Regions from separate parts of the Paenibacillus sp. ATY16 genome, predicted to be linked through region 3. Evidence: predicted binding sites of a transcription regulator. Region 3 holds the regulator's gene; each other region holds the start of a gene.
What was found. Region 3 encodes LexA, which represses DNA repair genes until DNA is damaged. Its sites were predicted from a motif close to CGAACATATGTTCG; they were not measured.
Positions count from the first base shown of each region.

Region 1: a site for LexA is predicted at 2,188-2,201, ahead of uvrB (excinuclease ABC subunit UvrB). Genes of this name have one in related genera too.
Region 2: a site for LexA is predicted at 2,309-2,322, ahead of addB (helicase-exonuclease AddAB subunit AddB). Genes of this name have one in related genera too.
Region 4: a site for LexA is predicted at 2,526-2,539, ahead of CFI03_RS15755 (SPL family radical SAM protein). Genes of this name have one in related genera too.

Region 1 is NZ_NMOK02000006.1:17,175-21,566, forward strand. Features, by position in the region: gene uvrA (excinuclease ABC subunit UvrA) at 1-29, opposite strand, end outside; gene uvrB (excinuclease ABC subunit UvrB) at 57-2,060, opposite strand; gene CFI03_RS05590 (PDZ domain-containing protein) at 2,292-3,605, opposite strand; gene CFI03_RS05595 (S41 family peptidase) at 3,687-4,392, opposite strand, start outside.
Region 2 is NZ_NMOK02000002.1:128,234-132,625, forward strand. Features, by position in the region: gene CFI03_RS01335 (Na/Pi cotransporter family protein) at 1-167, opposite strand, end outside; gene CFI03_RS01340 (class I SAM-dependent rRNA methyltransferase) at 264-1,631, shown strand; gene CFI03_RS01345 (hypothetical protein) at 1,890-2,210, opposite strand; gene addB (helicase-exonuclease AddAB subunit AddB) at 2,398-4,392, shown strand, end outside.
Region 3 is NZ_NMOK02000053.1:83,114-87,505, reverse strand. Features, by position in the region: gene CFI03_RS28545 (MerR family transcriptional regulator) at 1-357, shown strand, start outside; gene glnA (type I glutamate--ammonia ligase) at 469-1,797, shown strand; gene CFI03_RS28535 (PspC domain-containing protein) at 1,840-2,034, opposite strand; gene lexA (transcriptional repressor LexA) at 2,162-2,782, opposite strand; gene CFI03_RS28525 (LysM peptidoglycan-binding domain-containing protein) at 3,098-3,313, shown strand; gene CFI03_RS28520 (DUF896 domain-containing protein) at 3,465-3,653, shown strand; gene CFI03_RS28515 (hypothetical protein) at 3,732-4,241, shown strand; gene CFI03_RS28510 (HAD family hydrolase) at 4,269-4,392, shown strand, end outside.
Region 4 is NZ_NMOK02000024.1:128,696-133,087, reverse strand. Features, by position in the region: gene CFI03_RS15770 (MMPL family transporter) at 1-241, shown strand, start outside; gene CFI03_RS15765 (hypothetical protein) at 285-836, opposite strand; gene CFI03_RS15760 (SGNH/GDSL hydrolase family protein) at 907-1,566, opposite strand; gene CFI03_RS15755 (SPL family radical SAM protein) at 1,660-2,496, opposite strand; gene CFI03_RS15750 (ribonuclease J) at 2,658-4,343, shown strand.

The DNA.
Region 1 (4,392 bases), on a different contig from region 3:
CCTTTGATTACAATCTTGTCACTAGCCACTTCTTACGTTCCTCCCATTCCTTGTCTCTAGCTCATCTCCGCTTTCAGTTCCAGCAACGCGTCACGCAGCTCTGCGGCTCTCTCGAACTGCAGATTCTTCGCCGCATCCTTCATCTCGGCTTCCAGCCTTTGCAGCAAAGCTTGGCGTTCCTTCTTCGTCATCTTCTCGGAGCCTACGCCAGTCAAATATTCCGACTTCTCCTCGGCCACTTTCGTTGCCTTTATATCATCATGCACTTTCTTGCGGATCGTCTGAGGCGTAATCCCATGCTCTTCGTTATAAGCAATTTGGATAGTCCGGCGGCGCTCCGTCTCCTTCAGCGCCTTATCCATGGAATCGGTAATCTTATCCCCGTACATGATAACCCGGCCATCGCTATTACGCGCAGCTCTGCCAATCGTCTGAATCAACGAGCGTTCGGAACGGAGGAAGCCTTCTTTGTCCGCATCCAATATCGCAACAAGGGATACTTCCGGCAAATCAAGGCCCTCCCTCAAGAGGTTAATACCCACTAGCACATGGAATGTACCGAGACGCAGGTCGCGAAGGATGGCGATCCTCTCCAGCGTCTTGATATCCGAGTGCAGATAACGCACTTTAATGCCGATTTCTTTGAAATAGTCCGTCAGATCCTCGGCCATCTTCTTCGTCAGCGTAGTGACAAGGACGCGTTCATCCTTGGCTATCCGGTCGCGGATCTCGACTAACAGATCATCGATTTGCCCTTTTGTCGGACGCACCTCAATAATCGGATCCAGCAGGCCCGTCGGACGGATAATCTGCTCAACCATCGTTGGGCAATGTTCCAGTTCATAAGGTCCCGGTGTCGCCGACACATAAATCTGCTGTTTCGCTTTCTCCTCGAATTCTTCGAAGCGCAGCGGCCGGTTATCCAGTGCGGACGGCAGACGGAAGCCGTGATTAACGAGCATTTCCTTCCGCGCGCGGTCACCGTTGTACATAGCTCTAATCTGCGGCAGGGTAACGTGCGATTCGTCAATGACGATCAGCATATCGTCCGGAAAATAATCCATCAGCGTATACGGCGTTGCCCCGCGCTCGCGGAAGGTCAAAGGTCCGGAATAATTCTCGATGCCGGAACAGAAGCCCATCTCCGCCATCATTTCGAGGTCATAACGGGTACGCTGCTCCAGACGCTGCGCTTCCAGCAGCTTGCCTTCTTCCCGCAGCTCCGCAAGACGTTCCTCCAGCTCACGCTCGATATTGCCAAGCGCAACCTTCATCGTTTCTTCGTGGGTAACGAAGTGAGACGCCGGGAATATAGCAACATGATCGCGTTCGCTTACGATCTCGCCGGTAAGCACGTCGATTTCCGTAATCCGTTCAATCTCATCGCCAAACAGCTCGACCCGAATCGCCCGTTCATTATTGGCAACCGGGAAAATCTCTACAATATCGCCGCGCACGCGGAACGTACCGCGGATAAAGTTAATGTCATTGCGCTGGTACTGAATATCAACAAGCTTATGAAGAATCGTATCTCTGGACTTCTCCATGCCTACCCGCAGCGACAGCACCAGACTGCCGTACTCGGAAGGCGAACCGAGACCGTAGATACAGGAAACGCTCGCTACGATAATAACGTCCCTGCGTTCGAACAATGAACTGGTCGCGGAGTGGCGCAGCTTGTCGATCTCATCGTTAATACTGGAATCCTTCTCAATGTAAGTGTCCGTAGACGGGATATAAGCCTCAGGCTGAAAATAATCATAATAGCTGACGAAATAACTTACCGCATTGTCCGGGAAGAACTCCTTAAACTCGCTGCACAACTGTGCCGCGAGCGTCTTGTTATGGGCAATAACCAGCGTCGGCCGGTTAAGCTGCGCTATCGTATTGGCAATCGTATACGTCTTGCCCGTACCCGTCGCGCCAAGCAAGGTTTGCTTGGCTTCGCCGTTCTTCACGCCTTCAACAAGTTTTCTGATGGCTCCCGGCTGATCGCCCTGCGGCGTGTAGCTCGACTTTAATTGAAATAATTGCTCTGAAATCTCATTCACTTGCGTCATCCACCCCGTTTCCCTTACTCATCAATCATTATAGTCAATATATATAAGCGTAAACGGCATCAGCGTCCTTGAAACTTAGAAGAAGCAGCACCGTCCCGCGGTCGAATCCATACGCGCATAGCCTATCCGAATGTGTGTTCCCCTCTATTATAGACGTCTATAGAGGCTGATGCAAACATAAAATCAAAGGGCTTTCCCTAAGCGGCTGCCCAGGAAAAGCCCCATTTCTATTTAGACATTCAAAGTACCCGAACGGTCTTCCTCTTCCGCGTAAACGCCGCCGCTCCGCTTTGCCGTCCTCGCGCGGCGCAAAAGGTCAATCAGCGTAGCCGGCTCTGCCGATGCGTAATAGGTCGCCCGCTCGTCAGGAGATAAAATAACCCCAAGCTGATGATGCTCCCCTTCATAACGGGCCCGCTGCACAAACTTGATCTCGCCCTCTCTGTTCAGCACCTCGAGCTTATACATCGCCGAATTGTTCTGCAGCGCCTCATGAAGATCCTCTTTCGTGAACACCCTGATGCCGTTCACCTTCGAAATAATCTCGCCGGCCTGCAGCTTCATTGCCTCAGCAGGCGTACCCGGCACGATACCGAGAATACGCAAGCCCCGCTGATCATTCACGTACAGCGGACTTTGCGTGGATTCCACCGCCCGGCTGCGCCAGATGATAGCTTCATGCAGCAGCAGCGAACATAAAGCGGCAAGCGGGAGCAGCGCCGGCAGCCACCAGGCGAGAAGCGCCGCACCGGTCAGCAGCAGGCTGTACCACATAAGCCCTTTTGCCGCATGGCGGGCTTTGGCCTCGGGCAGCATCGCGCGCGTCATTTCGCTGAAGCCGATAATCATCGGCAGAGCGACAACCGTCCAGCCTTGCGTCCAATCGCCGCCGAATAATGGCGTCCAAGGCAGATCAACAACCGATGTCCCCCCGGCTGCCGGCACAAGCAGCAGCAGCGGAACCGGCCAAAAGCCCTGCAGCATATAGCCGCCTACCAGCTTCCCCCGCTTCCCTTCCAGGAAAAGCGGAGTAGCTAGCTTGTTTCCTTGTCTCCGGACAAGGAAAGCTTCTACCAGATGAAGCAGCGCCACCAATACGAAAATCCCCGGCATATCAAGTCCGGCAAGCGAATTCGCCGCATCTCCGAGCCATCCCTCACTATTTGCGAGCGAAGTAAAACCAACGATCCACTGCAGAAGCGCCAGCGCTCCCGCGCCGTAGGCAAAGCATAGATAGCGAATTCGGAACAAGAGCAGCACAACCGCCGAACCCCATAGCCATAAAACGGCGTCGCCGGTTAAGGTTATGCCGATAAAAGCACCGGCAACGGATGCGAGCACCCCGGCTGCAAGCCCGGCCAGCATCGCTTTAGCCACGAGCCGCGGCCAGATGTGCAGCCTTACGGCGAACATTCGTCTTTCCAAGCTGATCTGTCTCGTATATTGAAGGATAATAAATAATACCGCAATATAATAAAAAGGCTGCGCAAGCAAATGTACAATTGCCCGGCCGAACTGGTCTAGTAAAGCATTGGCTGCATCCAATCGCTACACTCCCATCCTCATCCAAAATAAAAGGCTGACTCCGCTTTAGAGCCAACCTTTTATAAATTCGCCGTTTCCTCTTTATTTCCTGCTGACCGCCTGGATTGCCTCCAGCAGCTGTTTATCGTTCTTCTGATCTTTGATCCATTTCACTACGGCCTGCTCCAAAGACGACGCCGTCTTCGTATCGATCTCGCCTGTAACCGGAAGTCCGGAAGCGTTCTGGAAATCCTTCACGGCTTGTTCGGTCGAATCGTTATAGTAGCCGTCCTCCCGCTGCGTCGCATAGCCAAGGCCGGACAGCATGACCTGCGCATTCCGAATCTGCTCGCCTAGCATATCCTTGCGCAAGGTCTCCGTTAAAGTAAGCCTTGCTACCGTATACAGCTTCGGCGGCTGTACCTCCACGGTTGGCTTGATGCCCTTCTGGTGAATCCAATTGCCGTCCGGCGTGAGCCACTTCGCAATCGTCATTTTCACCAGGCTGCCATCCCCAAGCGTCTTGTTATAGCTAACTTGCACCGTTCCTTTGCCGTAAGAGGTTTCACCGACAAGAGCTGCCCCTGCCCGCTCCTGCAAAGCCCCGGCGAGAATCTCGGAAGCACTCGCGCTGCCTTTGTTCATCAGAACGGCAATCGGATACGTTTTGCCGCCACCTTGCGAAGTTGTTTTCTCGCGGTGACCGTCGCGGTCTTCGACCTGTACGATCGTTTCACCCTTCGGTACGAACTGTTGAGCAATCTCAACCACAACCGGCAGGATGCCGCCCGGATCGTTCCGCACGTCA
Region 2 (4,392 bases), on a different contig from region 3:
GTTGCCGTACCGACAGCAAGGCCATGGACCGGCGTCGCCGTTGAGCGATGCAGGACACGCTGCAGATACGGGCCGGCTAACCGGTGCAGCGCCAGCTCCATCAGCTTCATCCCGCTTATAAAGATGGTGAAGCCGATCGCCATTGGCAGAAGAATCGAATGGAGCATAGCAAAGGTCTCCTTTTTATAAAAAGTTATCGTTGATACATATGCTTACGCTTAGACAAGCATGACAAGCCAGGAATAGAGAGGGAGATTAACGAAGTGAGCAAAGCGAAAGTTTGGCTGCAGAAGGGCCGCAGGAAACGTCTTGAAGCAGGCCACCCATGGATTTACGCAAATGAAATCGATAAGCTGGAAGGGGAAGCGGAGCCGGGAGCGCTGGTAGACGTCGTTGGGTCTAACGGCAAATATTTGGCGACCGGATATTACAATCCCAAGTCCCAAATCACGGTCCGCGTCGTCTCCTATCAGCCGCTTGAAGAAATGGACGCCGACTACTTCCGCGAGAAGTTTCGTTTATGCGAAGCGCACCGCAGCCGGTTCGTGCAGGACCGCGATTGCCGGCTCGTCTACGGAGAGGCTGATTTTCTTCCCGGTCTAGTGGTAGACCGGTTCGCCGATGTGCTGGTCGTTCAGATTTTGACGCTTGGACTGGATATCCGCCGGGAAGCGATTGTAGCCGCTCTTGTTGACGTGTTCCAGCCGAAAGGGATCTACGAACGGAGCGATGTCGGAGTTAGACAGCTCGAAGGGCTTGAGCTGCGCACCGGAGTGCTGTTCGGGGAATGCCCGCGGATTCTCGAGATTGAAGAGAATGGCCTTAAGCTGGAAGTCGATATCGTGGAAGGCCAAAAGACCGGTTATTTCTACGATCAACGCGAGAATCGCGCTTCTATCGAGCCTCTCATGAAGGGCTGGGGCGCTCGCAGCGGCATTCGCCTCGAGAACCGCCCTGCTGATACCGATACGGAAGTTACAAGGCTTGTACCGGTGAATGCGAACGGCAAAGAAGTAACCTTCCCATATTGGGACGGTGCGACCGTGCTGGAGTGCTTTGCCCATACCGGCAGCTTCACTCTCCATGCCTGCAAATACGGGGCGAAAAAAGTAACCTGTCTCGACGTATCCGAGCATGCCATCGACACGGCGCGCCGCAACGTCGAGCGTAACGGCTTCACCGACCGCGTGGAATTTGTCGTGGCGGATGCCTTTGATTACTTGCGCACGCAGGTAAAAGGCGTTGAAGAGCGCGCGGAGCGCAGCCGTGCCGGTGCGGATACTTCCAAGCCGCTTAGCGGCGGCGGCCGTACATGGGATGTTGTTATCCTTGATCCCCCCGCCTTCGCAAAGACCAAAAGCGCGGTTGCCGGGGCATGCCGGGGTTATAAAGACATCAACCTGCATGGCCTCAAGCTGGTTAACGAAGGCGGCTATCTCGTTACGGCCAGCTGCTCGTACCACATGCGGCCGGATCTGTTCCTAGAGACGATACAGGAAGCGGCATCCGATGCCGGCAAGCTGCTGCGTCTCGTGGAGTGGCGGGCTGCAGGCAAGGATCATCCGCAGCTGCTTGGCGTATCGGAAGGACATTACTTGAAATTTGCCGTGTTCGAAGTGCGGAGTAAATAATACGAAAAAAGCCGTATGGATCGGTGAGGGATCCATGCGGCTTCTTGTTCTAAAAATAGACATATTCAATCGATTGATAGATGTGTATAATAGGAATGTAACGCTGAGAGACAGACGACTGTACCCAGCGGTTCCATAATGGACAGAGCAGTTCACTGCATGTCTACTAACCCATAATCCGGCAGAGCGGAAATCCGCATGCGGGATTTTTTATTTTATTCTAAAAAATTCATAATCGGCGATAGCCGTTTCATCCTGCTAGAAGGATTCTTTGAATTGCCGGCTCAGCTCGACACGCTGCAGCTTTAACAGCCAGACCTCTTCCCGTAACGTTTTCAAATCGGAAGAATCATCGGAATTTCTCAATTGCTGATAAAGATCAATCATCTTCCGGTTAATGACGTCAAACTTTCTCCATAACTCAGCGGCTTTCGTCGACAGAGCTTGCTGGCTTGTTTGTTCCTTCCACCCGGCGAGCGAACGGGTAATCTCCTGCTGCCACTCCAGATCACCGATTTGCTTGGCGTAGTTGAATAAATCCAGATAATCGTTAATCCATTGCGTTTCTTCCGAGGTCATTTGCCGTTCCTCCAATCCGGATCATTATATTACCTAGTATTATACTCGGTATATAAGGGATTGCAATATTTTCTTGTTAAAAAGATAGCACTTCTTCCAGAACATACGTTTGTCGTCCGGGTGAAAAAGGCCCCGCGTTATGGTAGAATGATAGATTATGAGATAGTTTCGGAGGGGAAGAGTTAGGATGGGGCTTCGATTTGTGCTTGGCCGCTCGGGAACGGGGAAAACAACGTATTGTCTGGACGCAATCCGCGCCAAGCTGCAAGGCGAGCCGGATGGAGCGCCGCTTGTTATGCTGGTCCCGGAACAGGCTACTTTCCAGACGGAGTACGCGCTTTTGAAAAATACGACGCTAAGCGGAACGATTCGCGCCCAGGCGCTAAGCTTCCGCCGTCTGGCCTTTCGCGTCATGCAGGAGACGGGCGGCACCGCCTTAATTCCGATCAGCGATAACGGCAAGCATATGATGCTTTTCAAGATTATACACCGGCTAGGCAAGCAGCTTGAGCTTTTCCAAAGCGGGGCGGAGCAGCCCGGTTTCATTGAACGGCTGGGCGAGCTGTTGACCGAGTGGAAGCGTTACGGGATTGACGCCGATCTGCTGAAGAAAAAAACGGCATCGGTGGAAGACGCGTCGCTTCTCAACCGGAAGCTGCATGATCTTCGTCTTGTGTATGACAAGCTGGAGCAGGAATTGCTTGGCCTTTATATCGATTCGGAAGATTATTTGACGCAGCTGATTGCAGGCTATGCCGACGCGCCGGCGATGCAGGGTGCCCATCTGTGGATTGACGGCTTCCATGGTTTTACGCCGAAGGAATACGATGCGCTTGGCACGCTGATCGCTTCTTCCGCGGAAGTGACCGTTGCGCTTACGCTTGACCGTCCTTACGATAACGGCGAAATGCCGCATGAGCTTGAACTTTTCCACCCTACGGCTGAAACGTACGGAAAGCTGGCTGCATTGGCGGCTCAAGCCGGCGTGCCCGTGCATGAAACCGTCGTGCTGGATGAGGGAGTTCCATACCGCTTTACTGGGAGTTCGATGCTTGCCCATTTAGAGAAGCATTACGGCGGAAGAGCCCCAATGCTTATACCGGATAAGAAGATGCTGGCAGTAGACAATTCCGCCTGCGGGGTATCCCTTCATGCCTCCGCGAACAGAAGAGCCGAGGTCGAAGCAGCGGCGCGCGATATGGTTCGCCGGGCACGCGAAGAGGGGCTGCGCTGGCGCGACATGGCGGTTATGGTACGGAACGCGGCTGAATATACGGACTATATTCAAACGATATTCGATGATTACGAAATTCCTTATTTCCTTGACCAAAAGAATAACACGGTCCATCATCCGCTGGTTGAATTTATCCGTTCCGCGCTGGAGACGGTGCTCCACGGCTGGCATTACGAGGCGGTATTCCGATGCATCAAGACGGAGCTGCTGTTCCCGATTGACGGCAGCATGTCTCGCGAGCTGTTTGACCGCCTGGAAAACTATGTGCTGGCAGCCGGAGTCGACGGATGGAAGTGGCTTGACCGCTCCAGGTGGAAGCCGCTTATGCAGCAGTCTCTCGAGGATGAGCCGGAAACGGTATCCGAGCCGTCTGCAAAAGCCAAACGGGAATTTCAGGCCGTAATGGCGGCGAGAGAGGCGATTGTCCCTCCGCTTCGCCGGTTCGAGCAGTCCTTGAAGAAAGCCTCCAGCGTCAAAGAGATGTGCGAAGCGTTGTACAAGCTGCTGGATCATGCGGATGCCGCCGACCGCCTTGAACGCTGGAGCCGCGAGGACAGCGCGTCCGGTCGTACGCAGCGCGCCAGATCACACCGCCAGCTATGGGATGGCGTCATGCAGCTGCTGGATCAGCTGGTGGAAATGGTCGGGGACGAGGATATGCCTCCGGAGCTGTTCGCCGGCATGGTGGAGACGGGGCTCGAAAACTTGAAGCTTGCGGCGGTGCCGCCCGCACTTGATCAGGCACTGGTCGGCAGCATGGACCGGACGCGTTCCGGGGATGTAAAGATCTGTTACGTGCTAGGCGCTAACGACGGCGTCATGCCGATGCGCATTCAAGAAGACGGCGTGCTGACCGAGCAGGAGCGGGAACGCCTTGCCGAAGAAGGACTGGTTATGGCGCCGGGCGTAAGACGCAGGCTTCTCGACGAACGTTTCCTGATCTATAAC
Region 3 (4,392 bases):
AAGCTGACGGATCTAACGGCGCGTCAAATTCGTTATTATGAGCAGCATGAATTGATTGTTCCCGCCAGAACGGCGGGCAACCAGCGACTGTTCTCTTTTAATGACGTTGAACGGTTACTGGAAATTAAGGCGTTAATCGAAAAAGGCGTTAATATCGCCGGCATTAAGCAAGTCATGAATCCGGTTTCAAAAGAATCGGATGATGCAACAATCGTAAGCGAGCAATCCGAAGTGAAGCGCAAGGAGCTATCCGATGCGCAGCTGCACCGCCTTCTCAAGCAGCAATTGCTGGAGAAACGCCCTGGTCAGGCTTCGCTTATTCAAGGCCAGTTGTCCCGTTTCTTGAACAAGCGCTAGCATGTCCTATTAAAGCTGATGCTTACGAAGCAAGAATTGCTTCACAATTCTTTAAGCGTATGCTTACGAAGTAAGAATAGCTTCGCAATTCTTTTAAAGGAGATGAATGCTGTGAGCTACACAAAAGAGGATATTAAACGCATTGCGGAGGAACAGAACGTTCGATTTATCCGTCTTCAATTTACCGATTTGCTCGGAACGATCAAAAACGTAGAGATTCCGGTAAGCCAGCTGGATAAAGCATTAGACAATAAAATGATGTTCGATGGATCTTCCATTGAAGGTTACGTTCGTATCGAAGAATCTGACATGTACTTATACCCTGATCTGGATACTTGGGTCGTATTCCCATGGGTTGCGCAAGACCGCGTTGCCCGCCTGATCTGTGATATTTATATGCCTGACGGCACTCCGTTTGCGGGCGACCCGCGCGGTATTCTGAAGCGTGCGCTGCAAGAGGCGGAAGAAATGGGCTTTACGGCGATGAACGTTGGTCCGGAACCGGAATTCTTCCTGTTCAAAACGGATGAGCGCGGCGAGCCTACAACCGAACTGAATGACCAGGGCGGATACTTCGACCTTGCGCCAATGGACATGGGCGAGAACTGCCGCCGTGAAATCGTATTGACGCTGGAAGAAATGGGCTTCGAGATTGAAGCTTCCCACCATGAGGTTGCTCCAGGCCAGCACGAGATCGACTTCAAATATGCGGATGCGATCAAAGCCGCAGACCAAATTCAAACGTTTAAGCTTGTTGTTAAGACGATTGCGAGACAACATGGCCTCCATGCCACCTTTATGCCGAAACCTCTGTTTGGCGTAAACGGTTCCGGTATGCATTGTCACCAATCGCTCTTCCAAGGCAGCACAAACGTATTCTATGACGAGAAGGATCGTCTCGGCCTTAGCCAAACCGCACGTTACTATATGGCAGGCATCCTCGAGCATGCTCGCGCGATGGCGGCTATTACGAACCCTACCATTAACTCGTACAAGCGGATGGTTCCCGGTTATGAAGCGCCTTGCTATGTAGCTTGGTCGGCAAGCAACCGCTCGCCAATGATCCGTATCCCGGCTTCCCGCGGACTTAGCACGCGTATCGAGGTTCGCAACCCGGACCCGGCTGCCAACCCGTATCTGGCTCTTGCCGTAATGCTGAAAGCCGGCCTTGACGGCATCAAAAACAAAACGGCGCTTCCGGCTCCTGTAGACCGCAACATCTACATCATGACGGAAGAGGAGCGCCTGGAGTCCGGCGTGCCAAGCCTTCCTTCCGATCTGAAGGAAGCGCTCGACGAAATGCTTCGCAGCGACGTGATCTGCGATGCGCTTGGCGAACATGCTCTTGCCCATTTCTACGAACTGAAAGAAATCGAATGGGACATGTACAAAACACAAGTTCATCAATGGGAACGCGATCAGTATCTGACGCTGTACTAAGATGGAAATCCCTTGGCGCTCTAAGCGTCAGGGGATTTTTTTCTATCTCTTATATAACAACGGAGGGCTGGCTGGGATAACGTTCGCAAGGATGATGTAAACAACAAGATTGCAGGGGACAAAGAGGAGGAACAGCAGTCTTACAAACAAAGAGGAAAGGTTGAAGTATTCGGCGATTCCTCCGCAAACTCCGGCAATGGATTTATCGAATAAAGACCTCGTTAATTTTTTCTTCATGCTTAACCACCTCGTCGCCTAAAGATGAAGCAATACGATAATACCATAATCAGGTAAAAAAGAGGCTGTTCTCCCTAACCGAATGCGAAATCGGATTAGCGGGAACAGCCTCTTTTATGCGAACAGATTAGTGAAAGTCACGGAACAAGCCAACTACTTTGCCAAGAATGGTGACATTGTTCAAACGGATTGGCTCCATGGTGGAGTTCTCCGGCTGAAGGCGGATATGATCCTTCTCTTTATAGAAGGTCTTAACCGTCGCTTCGTCATCTTCCGTCATGGCTACTACGATATCGCCGTTGTTGGCGGTCTGCTGCTGGCGGACGATAACATAGTCGCCGTTATGTATGCCGGCTTCAATCATGCTGTCGCCAACGACATTCAGGATAAATACCTCGTCGTCGCCAACGAAGTGTGCGGATAACGGGAAGTACTCTTCAATATTCTCAGTCGCCGTAATCGGCACGCCTGCCGTTACTTTGCCGACGATTGGCACTTGAGCCACAGCGGGGAGGATAATGCCGTCAACACCGTCTTGATCCAAAATTTCGATCGCCCGAGGTTTCGTTGGATCTCGTCTGATCAGGCCTTTCTTCTCTAGCCGATCCAGATGGCCGTGAACGGTGGAGCTTGACGCCAGGCCAACCGCTTCGCCGATTTCGCGAACAGAAGGCGGGTATCCTTTGTCCCGAACCTCATTCTTAATAAATTCAAGAATCGACTGTTGGCGGTTCGAAATCTTAGACACGTGAATCACTCCAATATAATATTTGTAGAAAATTATAGCATAGAACCGGAGTTCGTACAAACATAAGTTCTTAAAAACAAAAGTTCGCATTTTTATTGACTGCAAACATTTGTTCGTGTTATTCTAAGAACATAAGAAAACAGAACAAACGTTCGGGGAGCGATAATAATGATCATGAATCCATCTTTTTATAAAAGTATCCATAAGGAAAAAACCGCTAAATCGTTCAAATCGCGGGGTCATCACGTTCAACGCCATGCTTTTAAACTTATTGTGTGTGCTGCAGTGTTCGTTCTTCTTTTTACAAGCTTCCTTATGATGCGTACGAATGCATCGTCCGATCATATTCAAGAGGCTGCAGCGAATGAGCAAACGGTTATCGTAACGACGGGGGATACGCTGTGGGGGATTGCAGATCGTTTTTCCGAGGGCTCCAAGGACATAAGACAATACATATACAAGATTAAGGAACGCAACCAGTTAAGCTCGGTTGAGCTTCGGCCAGGACAGGTATTAATTATTCCTCAATAGGCCATATAATCGGAAGGACAGGCTATTCGGACACAGGATGTTCGAAATTGCCTGTCCTTTTGTTATTCTTCTATCATTGCCTTGACAATTGCTCGCGTTAAAAGTCAAAATAGGTAAGAAGGATGAGTAATAAGCAAATGAGGTGAAGGCAGTGGAAGAAGTCATCGCGCGTATTAACGAATTATCCCGTAAAAATAAAACGGTAGGTTTGACCGAAGAGGAAATTGCGGAGCGTGCCGTATTGCGCCAGAAATATTTGGAGAATTTCAAAAGGAATTTCCGCCAGCAGTTGGATTCGATCGAGATTGTAGACGGCGATCCTAACGATGTTGCTCATTAATTAAGTCATACAACTATATAACTAGCGTTGGCGCCGTTCCATGAACGGCGTCTGCAATATACAATGGGAGGAATAAGCTTGTCACGCACGTGGGAGCGCAAAGTGCGCAAAAATACGAACCAAATCAACAAAGCGCGTAAAAAGCACGGAGCATCGCAGATTGGCACTTCATCGAAACCCAAGGTAGACCGGTTTACCGGCCGTAACTACATATTCCCGATTGTGCTCATTTTGTTGATCAGTATGTATACGGTTTTCGTTACGACGGATCCTTCCTTTGAGCCTACGTCTATGTTCTGGGTAACGATCGGCTGCTACATTTTCCTGGCGCTTATTTTCTTCTTGCGCCGTCCTTACATTTCAATCGGCAAGGATTATATCCAGACCCGTAAAATGACGGGGGACAAGCAGCTGCACGTTTCCAACATTAAAGGGATCAGCGTTCAAAACGGTGCGGTCGTGATCATGCAGCAAAAAGGCGCAAACTGGGTATTCTCGCGGCTGCTTAACCGTTACCCAACGGATGAGATCGGCAGCAGACTGCAGGATTTCGCCAAAACACACAATTTGCCTTTCGAACAAAAATAGAAAAAGAGTAGGAGAGTTATGCGAATTATGGGGAAGCAAGCGGTACTATTTGATCTTGACGATACGTTGTTGTGGGATGACCGCAGCGTAAAAGAAGCATTTGAAGCAACATGCCAAGCCGGTGCGGAAGCTGCCGGCGTTGATCCGGAGC
Region 4 (4,392 bases), on a different contig from region 3:
GCAAATCGGCTTTGCTCTCACCATCGGTATTCTTATTGACGCATTCTTCGTCCGCATGGCGCTTGTTCCGGCCATTATGGCGGTGTTTGGCGACAAAGCATGGGGTATGCCGAAATGGCTGGACCGCATTCTTCCAAACCTGGACGTTGAAGGCGACAAGCTGATTGCGGAGCTTAACAAATCGTCGAATCCGAATGGCCATAAAGAGTTAAAGAAGGCTAAACCAAGCCGGGCTCATTAGAAGAAAATCAAGAAAGGACCGCTGCCAGCAGTGGTCCTTTCTTTTATTTCACCGTAATCATCGTATAGACGCTTGTGTTGTAATGACTGTGAACGACCGATTCGTCCAACGAAAATAGACACACGGCCTCTATCAAATAGTTTCCCGGAGGTAAAATGAGTTCCTTCTCGGAGTAAAACTCCCGCCAGAAACCCGCCTTTGGGTCATCGCTGCTATAGCCGCCGCTCTTCACGAAAGGATAGTCAACCGACTTCCCCTTTATCAGCTTCGTTGACGTCAGCTCCGTCGTATTGGCACCCTGCATATCAAACTCCAATCCGTCCGTGATGCGGAATCCAACGATTGTGTGCCCGCCCCAGACGGTAAATGAATCGTCGAATCCAACGTACGTCAGACTAGCGGAATACGGAACGGGTTCATTAGCAGCAAAGGACGTTTTCTCGATATTCAGCTTAAACTCGAACATGTCGTCCTTGTGCACAAGCTTTGGATGATTCATCCTCTCTTCTACGTCAGCGTCGATTTCCTTCTCCTGCGCCTTGCCCCCGCATGCGGTAAGCAGAAGGATGAACAGAAGTACAATACCCGCTCTCATAACGTTCTCCCCCCATTCACCCTTTCCAAAACAGACGGGGAGCGTAAGCAAAAGGTTACATCATGCCGCCTTACAACCCGCGGTTGTAATCGTATTCAATCGCTTGCAGAAAGGCCCGGGCAAGCACCGCATGGCCCGACATATTGGGATGAACCCGGTCCCAGGCGAGAGTTGCCGGATAAATATGACCAAGCACCTTGTTAAACGCCGCCTGCGTATCCACGAAACGGGCATCGTACTTGGATGCCAGCTTTTGGACAACCCGACCGTATTGATCCATCGTTCTGCGCATCGGGTCCGCTTCGTTCGGCTCAAGATAGAATGGAGTCATTAACACAAGCCCTTGCAGTGTTGGTCTCGTACGCTCCACCAATGCCTCCAGCTTCTCTTCATATTCGTCTATGTAGACATGCTGCTCGGTCTGAGCGGGCAAATCATATTGCCTCCAAATATCGTTTGTGCCGATCATAATAGACAGCCAGTCCGGTTTCAGATCCAGCACATCCGTTTCCCAGCGGTCCGTTAAATCCCGAACGTTATTGCCGCTTGTTCCCATGTTCACCACGCGGATACCCAGCTCCGGATAAGCTGCGGTCAACAGCGCATCCACCAACGACACATACCCTTTCCCGATGGCGCCAAACAGTCCTTCTCCCCTAGGTCTAGCCCGTTCGCAATCCGTAATCGAGTCTCCGATCATGACCAGCTTCGAATTTTGCCCTAACAACATTCATATGGCCCCCTCTGCCGAACTATAAGATATTGAAGAATCTACCACATTCATCATACCAAAAAACCGAAAAAGGGCTACTGAAATTCATGCTTAATTAAGCGGAAATGCTTCGCTCTTCGACACATGGATCATCTCGCCTGGATAGAACGACCGAAAGTACGACTCTACTCTGGAATGAATATCGCTCCGGTACCAATCCGTCAGGTCATGGTCGTCAAACAGCTGAGGCATGCCTAAACGCTTGGACCTCTTCCCCATGGAACCATCTCCGATTGTTAGCGTATCGATCCAGATCCGGTCCGCTATTCCTTCCAGTGCCTTTGGGAAATCCGGCGTAAACGGCAGCACCGGAGAGATCGCGGCTTGCGTCATTATCCCGGCGTCATGCACCTCTTTCAGAGCCTTCAGCCGCAGCTTGATACCCGGCGCGTAGGGAGCAAATAACCGCTTCATATCCTCGCGGTCCGTCTCTACCGTCATCGATACTAGAATCTCGCATTTGTCCTTGAGTGACACGATAAGATCGAGGTCCTTCCTAATAAGCGGGCTGCGCGTCTGAATCTGAATCAGATCGGGAGGAGCCTCCAGCATTTCCTGCAAAATCCGCCTTGTAATCCCCGCTTCCCGTTCGACCGGCTGATAGGGATCCGTTGCCGAGGACATAAAAATATTAATCGGCTTATTTTTCCGGCGCAGCTTATTCACTTCGTTCCGGTAAATGTCCGCGGCATTGGTCTTAATGTCCACCCATTCTCCCCATGGGATCTGTTTGAACTTCTGGATCGGCATTTCTCTCACATAGCAATATTTGCAGGCAAACGAACACCCGCTATATGGATTAAGGGAATGGGTAAAGCCGATATCCAAGTAACCCTTTGCTTCGCTTAGAATACTCTTGGAGACGATATCTCTAATCTCGACAGCCATGGCAATCCCCTTTCTTCAAAAAACACACAAGAACATACGTTCTGTTATTTATCATAACTAAACTTCAGCTTTTAATCAATCTCTTCTGGAATAATGACCTTTGGGAACGGGTAAACCAACCAAATGAAGAAAATAACAAATATGGATAGGCGGAGGCACGCATGTCTGCAAATCAGAATCACAAATTATCGGTTATTCCTCTTGGCGGGGTTAATGAAATCGGAAAAAACATGTACGTCATCGAATGCGGCGAAGATCTGATCGTAGTAGACTGCGGATCTAAATTTCCGGATGAAAGCTTGCTTGGCATTGATGTGATTATTCCGGATATTACGTATCTCATCGAAAACGAGAACAAAGTCCGCGGCCTTGTCGTCACGCATGGCCATGAAGATCATATTGGCGGAATCCCCTATATTATTAAACAATTAAACATGCCTATTTATGCAACAAGGCTTACGCTTGGTCTAATCAAAGGGAAGCTGAAAGAACATGGTCTGCTGGGTTCAACAACCCTTCATCAGATTGAACCGCAGTCGGAGATTACCTTGGGAACGGTTCCCGTCAGCTTTTTCAGCACTAACCACAGTATTCCGGATTGCCTAGGCATCGTATTCCACACTCCCCAAGGAACGGTTGTCCATACCGGGGATTTCAAATTCGATCTTACCCCGGTCAATAACCAATACGCCGATATTCACAAGATGGCGGAGATCGGGAAAAACGGCGTATTAGCGCTGTTATCCGAAAGCACCAATGCGGAACGTCCGGGCTTTACCCCATCCGAACGTCTGGTTGGGGCGAATATTCAGGAAGCTTTCTATAATGCGGACGGCATGATTTTTATCACAACATTCGCATCCAATGTCCATCGGCTTCAGCAAATTATTGACGCCTCGGTCAAAACCGACCGAAAAATCGCCCTGGCCGGCAGAAGCATGGTTAATGTGGTGGATATCGCCTCTACGTTGGGCTACCTCAATATGCCTCCCAATATGCTGGTGGACATTGCCGAAGTCAATAAATACAAACGAAATGAAATCACGGTGATGTGCACGGGCAGTCAAGGCGAGCCTATGGCCGCATTGGGGCGGATTGCCAGCGGCAATCATCGGCAGCTAGCCGTTCATCCCGGCGATACCGTTATTTTCGCCTCCTCCCCTATTCCGGGGAACGAGCGGAATGTCGCCCGAATCGTGGATAACCTGTTCGAGAGGAAAGCCAAGGTCATTTACGGCTCCGGATCAAGCACCGGCATGCATGTATCCGGACATGCCAGCCAGGAGGAGCTGAAGCTGATGCTTACGCTTATGAAGCCGCAATATTTTATTCCCATACACGGCGAATACCGGATGCTGCACTTGCATCGCGAATTAGCCGAATCCGTTGGGGTAAAAGCAAACAATATCTTTATCCTGAATAACGGCGATGTCGTGGACTTTGCAGGCTCGGAGGCTTTTCACGAAAGAAGCGTTACGAATGGAGATACCTACGTCGACGGGCTAGGGATCGGCGATGTAGGCAACGTGGTGCTGCGCGACCGCAAGGTGCTGTCTGCCGACGGCATTCTCATTATTGTGGTTACGATTGGGAAGAACGACAACAAGATTGTGTCCGGACCGGACATTATTTCCCGCGGTTTCGTATTCGTGAAGGAATCGGAAGGATTAATGGAGGAAGTACACCGGATCACGCTCCAGGAAATGGAACAGCTGCTGGAGAAGGAGAACAAGCTCCATAAGCCTTGGAATCTCTACAAGCAAAGCTTGAAAGAGTCGGTCGGAAAATTCCTGTACGCCAAAACAAAACGTAGACCCATGATACTTCCGATCATTATTCTGGTTTAGCTGGATATACTATTCAGGCCGATTAATATACCGGTTGCACGACATAGAA